3 regions of the Chryseobacterium sp. MYb328 genome follow, and region 3 is predicted to be linked to each of the others. Evidence: riboswitches for the same ligand, from Rfam matches in the RefSeq annotation. Region 3 holds a riboswitch; each other region holds the start of a gene.

Region 1 (3,218 bases), on a different contig from region 3:
AAACGTCAAGATTAACGGTATTTTGTAGAAAACTGTGTGCCCCTGCGTAAAAACGGGTGGGAGATTTTATTCCCAGAGAAGCATTATTGGTATTGCCAACGTTGTAATTGAATGTATTGCTTCCGAATGTATTACTCAGATCAATCAGCCAGCTGTTGACATTATATTTAGCACCCACAGCATAAGAAATATCATAAATCTGAGAATTCAGGACTGCCTGAAAACCGTTGGGGTAGATTTCTTTCACAATATTAAAACTTTCATTCGGAAGCCTTCTGAAGCCATATCCTTTTCCTTCTTTAATACTGAAACCACCAAAGGAATAGAATTTAAAGTTATCATTCAAAGGATATTCTGAATTGAAAAACAATTGCCCCTGTCTGATTTGCGCGTCTCCGATCTGGAAATTAAAGTCATCTCTTGTCAATCCTCTTTTTCTGATCTCATCATCATCATTTTGTCTTGCAACATCCGGATTATCTGCAAATTCATAGGCAAAATTATTCCCGTAAATATCAAGATCATGATTTTGGGTTCTCGTGGTTTTTCCTCTGTGACTTAGCTGCAATGAAAGATTGATAAACCCATCATTTTTACCCAAAGAAGTTCCATAATTCACTCCCGCCTGGTAAGTATCCCCATCATTTCTTCCACTTAATCCATAGGTTAAGCTTGCAGAAGCCCCTGCATTCTTTTTTAAAATAATATTAATTACTCCTGCGATGGCATCAGAACCATATTGTGCTGCAGCACCATCTCTTAACACTTCAATTTTTTCAATAGCAATGACAGGAATAGTACTTAAATCCGTTCCTACAGATCCGTTCCCTATTGTATTCTGATAATTGACCAGGGAAGTTGTATGCCTTCTTTTCCCATTAAGCAATACTAAAACCTGATCCGGCCCCATACCTCTTAATGTTACCGGATCAATATGCTCCGTCCCATCAGAGGCGGATTGTCTCACAGAATTAAATGAAGGGATCACATAATTCAGAAGATCCTGAGCCGTCATTTGTGGAGATGATTTCTGAATTTTATCAATATTGATCACATCTACAGGAACAGGTGTCTCCAGCTTTGTTCTTTTGACGTTACGGTTTCCGACGATGATAATGTCTTCGATTTGTTTTCCTTTTTCCTCCTGCTCCTGGGCAGCGACCAAAATTGTCCCTATCAGTAATACAGCGGTGCTTAATTTTTTCATCTTTATTCTTGCCAATTAAATATTCTTCTACAGATTATACTGCAGATACACAAGACTTCAAGAAATGGAATTCATATAAGAAATATTGACTTCACTTATCTCCCCATCGGGTTGGAATTAGCACCTTTACACTTTTGGAATCGTGTAGGTTGCTAAGGTTTCATTGGGCCAAATCCCTCCACCTTTCTTGATAAATCTAGTGCAAAGGTAGACTAATTTTTCAAATCTGCAAAAATTGAAGAATCACCCAAAAGAAAAAAGGCAAATCTGCTGGTCTGCAAATTGGCCTTTGTATTTATTTGACAATCATCTTTTGAATAGCCACTCCGGTTTCTGATTTCAGATGAACCAGATAGGTTCCTGGTGGATAATTAACCTTCAGCTCATAGTTTCCGTTTTCTTTATCCAGTTTGAATGCATCCAGTTTTTTACCACTCATATCGAAAATAAGAATTTCTCCATTTTTAGCTTTATTAAAAATTAATTTTGCAGAGCCATTTTTAATGGGGTTATCAGCAATCTGAAGAGATAGTTTGTTGGTAGCATTCACATCAGAAGTAGATAAAGTTCCGGCAGAATTTCCAAAAATTCTGAATTCTCCTGGCTGTAAAGTAATCGGAGCAATTGTAGAGCTAATATTTGAAAAGGTATCATCCATCAAATTTTTCCATTGCCCAACGTAAGGGAAATAAGGAATTACATTTTGTACAGAAGTGGAATAATTGGCAAGAACTACTACATTTTTCATTCCGTTAATAGTGTTGTCATAGACATAGATTCTCGTGATCAATCCATCCGGATCGTTGGCCAGATTATTTGATTCTATACTGTATGTTTTTGATTTGAATACAGGGTTGGTATTTCTGATATCGATAATCTTCGACCAAGTATCATAAACTGCTTTTCTATTGGCATCAGTATCATATCCTAAGGTAAACGCAACAGGCTTTTCATCAGTTCTACAGCCGTTGTTGATGCTTCCATCCGCACACCTGTTGATACTGAATTCATAGCCCAGCTCTCCAAACTGCCAGATCATTTTTGGACCGGGAATGGTAAAGAATGTTGCTCCGAATGTTTTCATTCTTTCTAAAGCTGTATTCAAGTTCTTCACACTGTAACTTCCATTAACAGCTCCATAAGCCAGGTTTTTAAACATCAGTCTTTCTTCATCATGACTCTCACCATATCCTACTGCACGCATTTCTGCAAAACCATGAAGATTGTGATTCATACGGTCGTAACTGCTGTTTTCTTTATATCCCATTGTATTCTGATTATAGGGTTCTGTCTGTTTATTCCAAAGCATTACTCCTTTTCCTTCTGCTACTCTATAATTTGCCCATTGCTGTTCTTCCTGATCTGTTCCCAGGTGTTCAAATATCATATAAGAATTAGGGTCAATTGCCCATTGTTTATCCGCATAATTCTTCATAATATCCACTCTATCCTGCTGATAGGCATTGGTGCAGTTTTCATCGTTTTCAGAACAGTTTTGGGTGAAACCTTTCGTTAAATCCCAACGGAATCCATCAATATGATATTCTGTAAGCCACTGCTGAAGACATCTTTCAACGTAATATTGAGTTGAAGGACTTGTATGGTTAAAATCATTAAAAACATTATAAGAATGTTTCGGAACCTGATTAAAATAAGGGTTATTAGCTGCCACATCACCGTAACCATCGCCGTCCGGATCTATATTCCAAAGTCTCGCCAAGGGAGAACGTCCTGTTGCATGGTTAAAAGCGACATCAAGAATGACAGCAATCCCATTCTGATGGCACAGATCAACAAATTCTTTGAATTTCTCCGGTGTTCCATAAGCTTTATCTAAAGCATAATGAAAAGAAGTATTGTATCCCCATGAAAGGTTTCCGTCAAATTCCATAATCGGAAGCAATTCAATGGCATTGATTTTTAAGTTTTTTAAATAAGAGATTTTGTTGATCAGAGACTGCCAGTTTTTTTCCTGTGTAAAATCTCTTAGCAGCAGTTCATACACCACAAG
Region 2 (3,218 bases), 170 kb from region 3:
TCACCACGATGTTTACTCTGTTTTCACCGGCAACCTGGTTTAAAAGCAATGGAAAAACATTATTTCTTGCCAATTCTGCAAAGACTTTATTAGAATCTTCTGCTACAAAACCGATCACAGAAACATTGTTGATACTATATATTTGAGATACTTTTCCTGATTTTCTTTCTGCTTCAAACTCATCAATAAGACAAGCTACTGCTTTTTCAGCATCATTTTCATGAACTAAAATGGAAATTCCGTTTTCTATGGCTTGCTGGGAGATTACTCCCACACTGATACGTGCTAAAGTAAGCGCTTTAAAAATTCGTCCGTCAATCCCGATTTCCCCTAAGAAATCTTCTCCTTCAAATTTGACAATTGATCTGTTCTTCAAAAATTTTATTTCTTTAGCATTTTTCATTACTTATAAAATGTTTTTTATGATATTATTTAATTGTTGATATTCCATTAGGAAGGCATCATGCCCGTGTATAGATTGGATCTCGTGATAAGAGATATTCTCCTTTTTCTTTTTCAGATTCTCAAAACACATTCGGATTTCAGAAGCTGGGAAGAATAAATCTGTATCTACGGAGATCATGTGCATTCGTGCCTCTATACTCTCCAGGGCTGATTCATCAGTATTTATATTCATCAGCAAATGGTTCATCAGCTTGTACGCTTGCAAACTAAACCTTTCGTTTAGCGCATTACCATGGTAAACCAACCAGTCTTCCGATTCCAGACATTGTTTTTCCTGATTGTATTTATTTTGAAATCTGTCATTAAGTGATTCCGGAGTTCTATAGCACAGCATGGCATGGATTCTTGCTTTTTGTAATGGTTCTTCTTTATCATTCAATAAAAATTTCTGAACCAGACATTGTGCATGCAACCAATCATGGGTTCTGTAATCACAGGCAATAGGAATGAAAATTTCTGCCAGCTTGGGTTGTTTTGCTAACATTTCCCATGCTATTCCCCCTCCCAATGAGCCTCCAATAATGGCATATAGGTTTTTGATATGTAAAGCATCCAGCCCTTTCAGAAATATGTTGGCAATATCTGAAGGAGTAAAGTCTTCATAGTCTTCAATTAAAAAATGATCGTATCCGTTTCCGGGAATGTTGAAACACAGAACAGTATATTTATCGGTATCAACGATCTGATTTTCGCCTATCAATTGTTTCCACCATCCTTTTTCTCCGGATACGTTTGAATTTCCGGTAAGGGCATGGTTGATTAAAATGACAGGAGCTGTAAACAGATCTTTCCCGAAAAGCTCATAGCTTAACGAGATATTGTATTCCTTTTGGGAATAGGTTTGATACGAAAGATTAATATAGTTTAGTTCTGTTTTCAATTCTATTATATATTTTAATACAATTGAAAATGCCACAGGAAATGGCTGAAAAGAACTTCAGTAAGTTATCTGTCCAAAATTACTTTGGTAGAACGTAGCACCTTCTTTGCTTGCGCAAAGGGTTGCTAAGGTTTCATAGGGTCTAATCCCTCAACCTTTCTTGATAACATTTTCAATATTTGAATGAACGAATGATGCAAAGGTAGTTCTTTTCTTTTAAAATCAAAAAAAAAATAATTTAATATTTAAAAAAGCCCTTAAACACAAGTATTTCAAGAGTATATTAATAATTCTTCAGATAAAAGGAATTGGAATTATTTTGCAAAAAAACTACCTTCGTATAGAAAAATGATGATATATGATCGCCGAAAAAGAAAGATTACAAGATACCAAATGGAAAAACTGGGGACCTTATGTAAGCAACCGGCAATGGGGAAATGTACGGGAAGATTATAGCCCGAACGGAAATGCATGGAATTACACCAATCATAATAATGCGGAAAGCTATACCTACCGTTGGGGTGAAGAAGGTATTGCCGGAATTTCTGATGTAAAGCAATTGTTCTGTTTTGCTCTTTCGTTTTGGAATAAAAGGGATAAAATCGTTAAGGAACGCTTCTTTGGATTGAGTAATCCACAGGGAAACCATGGTGAAGACATCAAGGAAATTTTCTATTATCTGGATAATACACCTACTCATAGCTATATGAAGATGGTTTATAAATATCCGATCAATGAATTCCCTTATGATGAACTTGTTGCAGAAAACGGTAGACGCAGCAAACAGGAACCGGAATATGAGATCTTTGATACAGGGATTTTTGATAATGATGCCTATTTTGATATTTTCATTGAATATTGTAAGGCTGATCACAATGATATTCTTGTGAAAATAACGGTTTGTAACCGAAGTCAGTATGATGCTCCTATTGTAGTAGCACCTACTGCCTGGTTCAGAAATAACTGGAAATGGGGATACAATACCTACAAAGGAGAAATGAATGCTTCACATGACGGAAGTATCAATATTGGTCACGACAGTATCTCCATTAAAAAGTTTTATTCAAGAAATAGGAATGCTCAAAGTGTATTTTGTGAGAATGAAACCAATACTCCAAAGCTGTATGGAGCCCCACAGGCAGAAAACACTTATTTTAAAGATGGAATCAATGATTTCATCATCCATCACAGCAATACGGTAAATCCTGAAAAAAAGGGAACCAAAACTTCTTTCTTAATTGATGAACTTATTGGAGCCGGACAATCCCAGGTCTTTGAATTCAGATTATGTCCTGATGAAAGCGATGAGCCCTTTGAACGTTTTGATGAGATTTTTACAGCAAGACAGGCGGAAGCGGAAGAGTTTTATCATGAAATTCAAAATGATACTACCAATGAAGATGAAAGGAATGTACAAAGGCAGGCTTTTGCCGGGCTTTTGTGGAATAAACAGTTCTATCACTACAATATTGGAAAATGGCTGAAAGGGGATCCGAACTTTGAAGCACCGAGAAACTTTAATGATTATGTAAGAAATACAGAATGGAACCATCTTCACAATAAGGATATTATTTCGATGCCTGATAAATGGGAATATCCATGGTATGCAACCTGGGATCTTGCTTTTCACTGTGTTCCTTTATCCATCATTGATGCTGAATTTGCCAAAGGACAGCTTTTACTTCTGACCAAAGAATGGTATATGCATCCTAACGGACAGCTGCCAGCCTATGAATGGAATATGAGCGATGTAAATCCACCTGTACATGCATGGTCATGCTTCAGGGTTTTTAAGATTGATGAAAAAAATAATGGTAAGCCTGATTTACTATTCCTTGAAAAAGTATTCCAGAAACTTCTGCTCAACTTCACC
Region 3 (3,218 bases):
AATTCATGACCTCCCAACACATTAATATGATGTCTTCCAAACCTTTTATCATAGGTCAGGATATTACTGGTTGTATAAGAAAGGGTTCTGTTATTCGCTTTTGATACAGATCCTCCGGTCTCTTTACTTTGTCCAAGAAGTGGATTCGTATAATAGTGTTCATTATAACTCACAAGATCCAATGAAAAGCTTGATCTGAACTTCAGCTCCGGAAGGAAAGTCAATTCCATAAATCCTTTTCCCGAAAAGTTATCGATCTTATTTTCATTCTTATCTAATGGTAAGCTTGCTGCCTGGTTTTGATTCTGAAGGGCTGCAGTAGGTCTGTATTTTCCAAAATCATACACTCTGTTTCCTTCAGCATCCAATACATAAGATCCGTCAGGATTTCTTTCATAATAAGGATAGAAAGACGGTATTGCTCTCGCTGCCTGAATAATATTACTTGCTTTAGAATCCGAGGAACTTGGAGCCTGCTGAATACTGTTGGTATAACTTAAATTAGCCCCAACATTTAACCAGCTTTTCACTTCAGAATTGATCTTTAATCTTGTATTATATCTCTTAAATCCAGATTCAATTGCCATTCCTTTATCATCCAGATATCCTAATGAGAAGAAATAGTTACTTTTTTCACTTCCGCCACTGATATCCAGATCCACCTGATTTCTGGAAGCTACCCTTTGCAAAACGTCTCTCCAGTCATCATTCCATAAAGCTCTTGCTCCCGGTAATAATTTCCCGTCAGTTCCTATTGGTTTTGGATAATTGCCGCCATAAGGATTAATTCCCAGATTAGAAATAATATTATCTGTTGCCATCTGTGCGGCCTGTTGTGCAGAGATTGAACCAGATTGATATCCGTTTCTCATTGCCTCCCAATATAATTGAAAGTACTGATCCGTATTTACCTGTTCATAATCTTTTACGGCTCTGCCTGAGAATCCCTGACTGATATTAAGATTTACTCTGGCTTCCCCTTTTTTACCGGACTTTGTAGTAACGATAATGATCCCGTTCGCTCCTCTTGAACCGTACAATGCACTTGCCGTAGCATCTTTCAGCACACTGATAGATTCTATATCATTCGGGCTGATAGCGTTCAGGTTTCCATCAAAAGGAATTCCGTCTACAACGTATAACGGATCACTGGAAGCACTTACGGAGCCAATCCCACGGATCCTGATTGCAGATGTTGCTCCGGGTTGCCCTGAAGCTCCCGTAACCTGAACTCCGGGCACCATTCCTTCCAGCGCTTTTGTAACATTGGTTACAGGTCTGTTATTTATTTTATCACTGGAAATCGTTGCCACTGAACCGGTATAGCTGTTTCGTTTTGCTTTTCCGTAAGCTACGACAACCACTTCATCAATTTCCTTTTCTTTAAGTGTATCTTTTTTCGGTTTGGAATTCTGTCCGCTTACACTTACCACACCTAAGAAAAATGCAGCAACCGGTGGAATCCAAATTTTAGAATTGAATAAATTTTTATTAATCATAATCAATTTTATTTACCATATATTAAAATTTCACCCTTTACTGAAAAGACAGCAAAGGGCATCGATAAATACGATAAACCAAATGCTTATTTTTCCTTTAAAGGCTGAATGTAACACCTTACATAATGCAGGTTGTCAAGATATCATTGGGTCAGTTCCCTCCATCTTTCTTTATAAGCCGATCGAAATATGGTTGCAAAGCTATAAACTTTTAGTCTATAAAACAAGTAGACTTATTATTTTTTCATGATAAATTTTCAAAAATTAACATAAGTTTTTATTAAAAGCCATAGTAAAAAGGAATTACAAAGATTATCACTTTTTCAAACATGACAAAAATCATTATCGATAATTCAAAATAATATGGAAACAAAAAAAATGGCACTTGCGTGCCATCATCCAAATCAAATCTCAAAAAAACAGCCTGCGTACAATCAATGAAAACCTATTCCATAAAGCAATTCAACAATCGGTCCGCAAGCCATTAATCACCAAACATTGTATGTATCTATAAGTCAAAATCTCTAATTATAAATAAAATCTGATCATGAGCATTAAAAATTCGATCATAAGGTTCATTCTTTTTATGAAATGCTTTACAACAAATTTAGCCGTATAATAAATTACCGGAAATAGTAGAAATCCATCAATTACATCATAAAATATGCATTTGGGAGTATGAATTAAATATTCACCGAAAAACTTCAGGAACCGTTTCAAACTTTGAATTAAACTTCATAGACCCATAAAAAGAGACAGCTAATCAACTGTCTCTTTATTATATAAAATTAAATCTATCCTACTTATTGAGCAGCTTTCAGAGCTTTTACAATGATATTCATCATTACAATGGAGTTAGCAACATTACCCTGTCCGTTCCATTGCCCAATGACAGGCTTCTTATTAGCGTCTAGTAACCAAGGAGACGTATTACCACTTACCGGAGGTACAGTTCCATTATACCTAGTTACTCCGCCATCACCAAACCAATAGAATTCTTTAGTTTTAGATTTAAATGCTACAACATTTCCTGTAGTTTGAGATACTGACATAGCCTCAATTAAAGAGGAATCATAATTGCTTAAATCTCTTGAAGTACAGGCATCATTCCCTAATAAAGTGTTCCGTGCATCTCCAAAATCACCATTCAATGCAGAAGATGAAGGAATATTATAAGCAAAACAATCACTCCAGGTTCCCTGAGTTGCACCAGCTCCTGCGTAAGCCCTGATCATGTTTAGGGTATTCGCCCCAGTTGTTTCACTATACCATATAACAGTACCTCCGTTATTTACAAACATCTGTACAGCACTTACTTCCGCAGCACTTGTAAGATCATAAGTATAGGATACCAATAGTAATTTATACCCACCAATATTTAAGTCGTTAATACCGCCACTACTCACAACACGTCTTGTCACACTCCATTGTCCGGTTGTTTGGATCATCGCAGCAGGATTACTTCCACCAGGATAATAAGAACTGAAAATAAATGGATTATTCATTACAGCACCTAACCCGCTAGTAGTACCATCTACCCCAAAAGGAGATGCTCCTACAGAAAGTATTTTCAACTTAGACAAATCATATCCTGCATTTACGGTAAAGTTTACCGTACATGTAGAACCTCCTATGGTAACTGCAAAGCTTACTGTTCCTGCTGATGCAGGTGTCCCGCTTACTGTATAGGTAAGGCTTCCCGATCCATTATTCAAGTTC

What was found. A riboswitch is a leader RNA that binds a small molecule or an ion and turns the genes downstream of it on or off. The one in region 3 is predicted to bind S-adenosylmethionine.
Region 1: linked by a shared signal. The riboswitch ahead of WH267_RS07920 (TonB-dependent receptor plug domain-containing protein) and the one ahead of WH267_RS04850 (SusC/RagA family TonB-linked outer membrane protein) in region 3 are both predicted to bind S-adenosylmethionine.
Region 2: linked by a shared signal. The riboswitch ahead of WH267_RS04025 (alpha/beta fold hydrolase) and the one ahead of WH267_RS04850 (SusC/RagA family TonB-linked outer membrane protein) in region 3 are both predicted to bind S-adenosylmethionine.

Annotation. Positions count from the first base shown of each region.
Region 1 covers NZ_JBBGZQ010000005.1:205,490-208,707, forward strand. Annotated here, with positions in the region: gene WH267_RS07920 (TonB-dependent receptor plug domain-containing protein) at 1-1,207, opposite strand, end outside; SAM riboswitch class I at 1,300-1,404, opposite strand; gene WH267_RS07925 (alpha-amylase family glycosyl hydrolase) at 1,503-3,218, opposite strand, start outside.
Region 2 covers NZ_JBBGZQ010000003.1:15,133-18,350, forward strand. Annotated here, with positions in the region: gene WH267_RS04020 (ACT domain-containing protein) at 1-403, opposite strand, end outside; gene WH267_RS04025 (alpha/beta fold hydrolase) at 407-1,345, opposite strand; SAM riboswitch class I at 1,408-1,515, opposite strand; gene WH267_RS04030 (MGH1-like glycoside hydrolase domain-containing protein) at 1,704-3,218, shown strand, end outside.
Region 3 covers NZ_JBBGZQ010000003.1:184,023-187,240, forward strand. Annotated here, with positions in the region: gene WH267_RS04850 (SusC/RagA family TonB-linked outer membrane protein) at 1-1,499, opposite strand, end outside; SAM riboswitch class I at 1,583-1,679, opposite strand; gene WH267_RS04855 (hypothetical protein) at 2,303-3,218, opposite strand, start outside.